Regions from separate parts of the Aquabacterium sp. J223 genome, predicted to be linked through region 2. Evidence: predicted binding sites of a transcription regulator. Region 2 holds the regulator's gene; the other holds the start of a gene.
What was found. The regulator FliA, encoded in region 2, starts transcription of late flagellar genes. The targets are predictions, from matches to a motif close to CTAAAGTTTNNNNNNNNNNNGCCGNTA.
Positions count from the first base shown of each region.

Region 1: a site for FliA is predicted at 1,482-1,508, ahead of flgM (flagellar biosynthesis anti-sigma factor FlgM). Genes of this name have one in related genera too.

Region 1 covers NZ_CP088297.1:2,098,332-2,100,524, forward strand. The annotation lists gene LRS07_RS10120 (aldose epimerase family protein) at 1-13, shown strand, start outside; gene LRS07_RS10125 (aminoacyl-tRNA deacylase) at 51-545, shown strand; gene LRS07_RS10130 (hypothetical protein) at 694-1,083, opposite strand; gene flgM (flagellar biosynthesis anti-sigma factor FlgM) at 1,130-1,426, opposite strand; gene flgA (flagellar basal body P-ring formation chaperone FlgA) at 1,587-2,193, opposite strand, start outside.
Region 2 covers NZ_CP088297.1:3,477,624-3,479,816, forward strand. The annotation lists gene LRS07_RS16530 (GGDEF domain-containing protein) at 1-579, opposite strand, end outside; gene LRS07_RS16535 (RNA polymerase sigma factor FliA) at 631-1,347, opposite strand; gene LRS07_RS16540 (P-loop NTPase family protein) at 1,377-2,054, opposite strand.

The DNA of each region.
Region 1 (2,193 bases), 1.4 Mb from region 2:
CGACACGGTGTAGTCGGCCGGCGCCCCGGGGGCCATGGCAGCATGGCGCCATGGCGAAGAAGGACAGGCACGTCAGCGAGACGCCGGCCACGCAGTGGCTGAAGGCGCACGGCATCGACTACACCGAGCACGTCTACGACTACGTCGAGCATGGCGGCACCGCGGAGTCGTCGCGCCAGCTCGGTGTGCCCGAGCACGAGGTGGTGAAGACGCTGGTGATGCAGGACGACCGGGGGACGCCGCTGGTGGTGTTGATGCACGGCGACCGGCAGGTCAGCACCAAGGCGCTGGCGCGCGAGATCGGCGTCAAGTCGGTGACGCCGTGCGCGCCCGAGGTGGCGCAGCGGCACAGCGGCTACCTGGTCGGCGGCACCTCGCCGTTCGGGTTGAAGAAGGCAATGCCGGTGTTCGTGGAGGCCAGCGTGCTGGCGCTGCCGCGCATCCTCATCAACGGCGGGCGCCGGGGCTTCCTGGTGGGGCTGCCGTCGTTGGTGTTGACGGGGGTGCTGGGGGCACGGTTGGTGAGGTGTGCGTTGGTGGGGTGAGGTTGTTGTTGTTGTTTGCGTTGCAGCCCGTGGGCCGCGCAGGCCCACGGGCTGCCCCGCAAAGAAGCTCGGACCGCAGCGCGAAGAGCCCCCGGGGCTGCCCCATCAACGCTCTCCCCGGTTCGAAGACGAACCGGTCGATCGTCAATCAGGCCTGCAGGCTCCCGCTGTGCGTCACCCGCTCGGCACCGCCATGGGCGCCATACAGACCAGCCGCCGAGCGCGGCAGCAGCACGTCGATGGCGCGGTCCAGCGCCGCGGTGGCGCGGGCCAGCGACTCGCGCTGGGCGGCGACCTGGCCGCTGGCATCGGCCAGGCGCCGGCGCAGCGGCGGCGGCACGCCACCGGCGCGGGCGGCGCGGCCGAAGCCGTGCACCGCCTGCGCCAGCGCCCGGTGCAGCGCGCCGGCCTGCTGGTCGATGGCGTGCACGTCGCGCTCGCGCAGGGCGACGCCCAGCGCGGCCAGCCGCTGTTCGACATCGTCGAGCAGCGACTCAAGGGGTGGGGCGTCGGCGGGGCGGGGCGCGGAAGGCGTCATGTCGCAGGGGGTGGGCCGCCCTGGGGGCGGCGGTCGGGAAGCAGGATCAGTGCGAACTGCGACTCAGCACTTCCTGCGCGTTCGAGATCAACTTGTCGGCGATGGCGTCGGCGTTCACCTGGAACTTGCCGTCGCGGATGGCCTGGGCAATGCGCTGCACCTTCTCGGCGTCGAATTCGGGGGTCGCGCCCTCCGGGCCCAGCAGCGCCGCCGACGACAGCTCGACCTTGGCGCTGGGTTCGGTGCCGGTGGCGGTGGTGCCGGTGGCGTCGCCCGCCGCACCCTTGCGCTCGGTGCCGACCGGGGTGACGGCGGGCTTGTTCTCGAGGTGGCCGATCTTCATGGTGTGCTCCAAAAGGCCGAGACGACATCCTTCGGCCCGGTCAACATGGTGGCTGTATCGGACCGCCTGGGGTTGACTTTAGGCGTTTTTGAAACCGGACCTGTCGATCCCCGCAGTCGAGGGGGGACCTCGGCGCTGTTCCGGGCATGGCGCGCCGGGCTCACAGGGCCACCTCGACCTGGCGCTCGGCGACGGCCCGGCCGTTGATCACCCGGCCGCCCTCGGTGCGCACCCGCACCGGCTGGCCTTCCCAGCCGGCGGACAGCGCCTGGCCTTCGCCGCGCACGGTGTAGCCGCCGCCGACGGCGAGCACCGAGACGGTGTCGCCGGCGGCGAACCACTGGCGCGCCTTCAAATCGGCCTGGCGCAGCGTGTCGCCGGCGGCCAGCGGCCGCTGCAGGCTGCGGCCGAGCAGCGCGGCACGGTGGCGCAGCGCAGGGGAGGGCGCGGCCGCCAGGTCCACCTCGGCCTCCCGCAGGTCGGACTCGGTGAGCGGCTGGTGGGCGGGCAGGGGATTCGCGGCGACCAGCGCGCGGGCCCACACCCTCACCGTCACCGGCAGGTACACATTCCAGCGCACCGGGCCCTCGTCGCAGCGCAGGCCGACGCGGGTCCGGCCCCAGGCGCGGCTGCCGGCCGGCAGGTACGGCGAGACCCGGGCGCAGGGCGCGAGCGTCAACCGCGGGTCCAGCGCGCCGACCACGACCTCCACGCGGGCGCCGGGCCAGTCGGCCTGCAGCTGGCGGGTGGCGTCGTGGCGCAGGCGC
Region 2 (2,193 bases):
CAGCGGCCGCAGCGCCGGGTCGTCGATGCGCCGGCCGACCAGGGCCTGCGGTGCCTGGCCCAGCCAGTCGTGGAAGGTGGCGTTGCAGAAGCCGAGCTTCAGCGCCCGGTCGACATAGCCGATCAGCACCGGCAGGTTGTCGGCGATGGTGCGCAGCCGCTTGTCGCTGGCCTCGCGCTCGGCCTCGGCCTGCCTGAGCTCGGTGATGTCGGTGATCAGCACCATGACGCCGACCACCCGGCCGTCCTGGATGTCGGGCACGTCCTCGATGATGAGGTCGGCCGGCTCGCCGGCGTTGTTGCGGGTGTGCAGCTGGTAGCGCTGGCACTCGCCCGCGAGCGCACGCGCGATGCGCGCCGACGAGGCCGCATGGCGCTCGTCGCCGAGCACCTCGCGCAGCGTCAGGCCGTCGAGCGGGGCATCGCCGATGCCGTAGTGGCGGCGGAACGCCGCGTTGCCGAACAGCAGTCGCTGCTGGGGGTCGTAGTAGCCGACGAAGGACGGCAGCGAGTCGGCGATGCGCCGCAGCCGCTGCACATCCTCGTCGGTGGTGCTTTGCGCATCGGGGTGTGACGTCACGGAACGAAGGCGCTGATCGCCGGCATGGAACTTCACCGGAGCACCCCCGCGTTACCAGGCCCGCAGCTTGACGCGCAGACGGGCGATGGACTGGCTGTGCAGCTGGCACACCCGGCTTTCGGTGACGCCGAGCACGGCGGCGATCTCCTTCAGGTTCATGTCGTGCTCGTAGTACATGCTCATCACGTACTGCTCGCGCTCGGGCAGGTTCTTGATCGCCTCGACCAGCGCCTCGCGCATGCGCCGGTCCTGCAGCAGGCCCAGCGGGTTGGCCTCCTCGGTGGGCGTCATGTGGCGGTCGAGGTAGTCGTCGTCCTCGCCGTCGCCGGTCATGTCCTCCAGGTAGACCAGCTGCGTGCCGCGCACCTTGCCCAGCAGCTCCTGGTACTCGGCGAGCGACAGCTCCATCTCCTTGGCGATCTCGCTTTCCTGCGGCGCGCGGCCCAGGCGCTGCTCGAGCCGGTGCACCGCGGCCTCGATGCTGCGCTGCTGGCGGCGGCTGCCGCGGCTCATCCAGTCGCTGCCGCGCAGCTCGTCGAGCATGGCGCCGCGGATGCGCTGGGTGGCGAAGGTCTCGAACTGCACGCCCTGGGCGGCGTCGAAGCGGCCGAGCGCGTCGTTGAGGCCGATCATGCCGACCTGGATCAGGTCGTCGATCTCGACGTTGGCCGGCAGCTTGGCAATCATCTGATGCGCCAGCCGCCGCACCAGCGGGCTGTACTGCTTGAGCATCGCGTTGTTGTCCAGTCGGCCTTTGGCGGTGTACATGACGGGGGAGGCTCCGGGCGGGTGCGGGGTCATTGGGGGCGGTGCGCGGCCGGGCCGGCGGCGAGGCGGGCGGCGGGCACGGGCATCGTGAAGGTGTCGTCGGACGGCGCCAGCTGGTCGCGGGCGATGCGCAGCAGCGCATCGGGCAGCGGCTCGTCGTCGGCCGCGGCGGGGTCGATGGCGGCCCAGTCGTGCAGCACGGCGCCGAGGAAGCGGTCGGCGCAGCTGGCCACGCGGTCGGCGATGGCGTCGCGGCGCGGCGAATGCTCGGCGGCCTCCAGCAGCAGGTCGAAGGTGGCCAGGCCGGTGCGCTGGTGCAGCAGCTTCATCGCGCCGTAGGCATGGGTGACGCTGGCCGGATGGTCGCTGGCCAGCAGCAGCGGGCGCACGGCCTGGCGGGTGAACAGTCGCGCCAGTTCGCCGGCGCTGGCGTGCACCAGCAGCACGTCCGCCTGCGGTGCGGCGGCCAGCGCCGCCTGCAGCAACCCGGCGCAGGAACCGCGGGCGTCGACATGGCGCAGCGGCAGGCCGCGGGCGGCGAGGTAGCCCACCTGCTCGTCGATCGGCTGCACGCAGGCGGCCAGGTCGAGTGCCGCGAGCTCGTGCGGCTCGGGCGCCGACTCGCCGGCGTCGAGCACCAGCACGCGGCGACCGAGCGCGACGAAGGCGCGCGCCAGGTCCTGCAGCAGCAGCGCGCCGAAGGCCACGTGGGGGTTGCTCGCCAGCGCGATGCAGCGGGTGGCGGGCCGGCCAGCGAACAGCCGGCGCAGGCCGTCGGCCTGGTCGAAGGGGATGCCGCTGGAGCGGGGGAGAGGACGTCGCGCATGCGGGGGGCGGGCAGCGGTC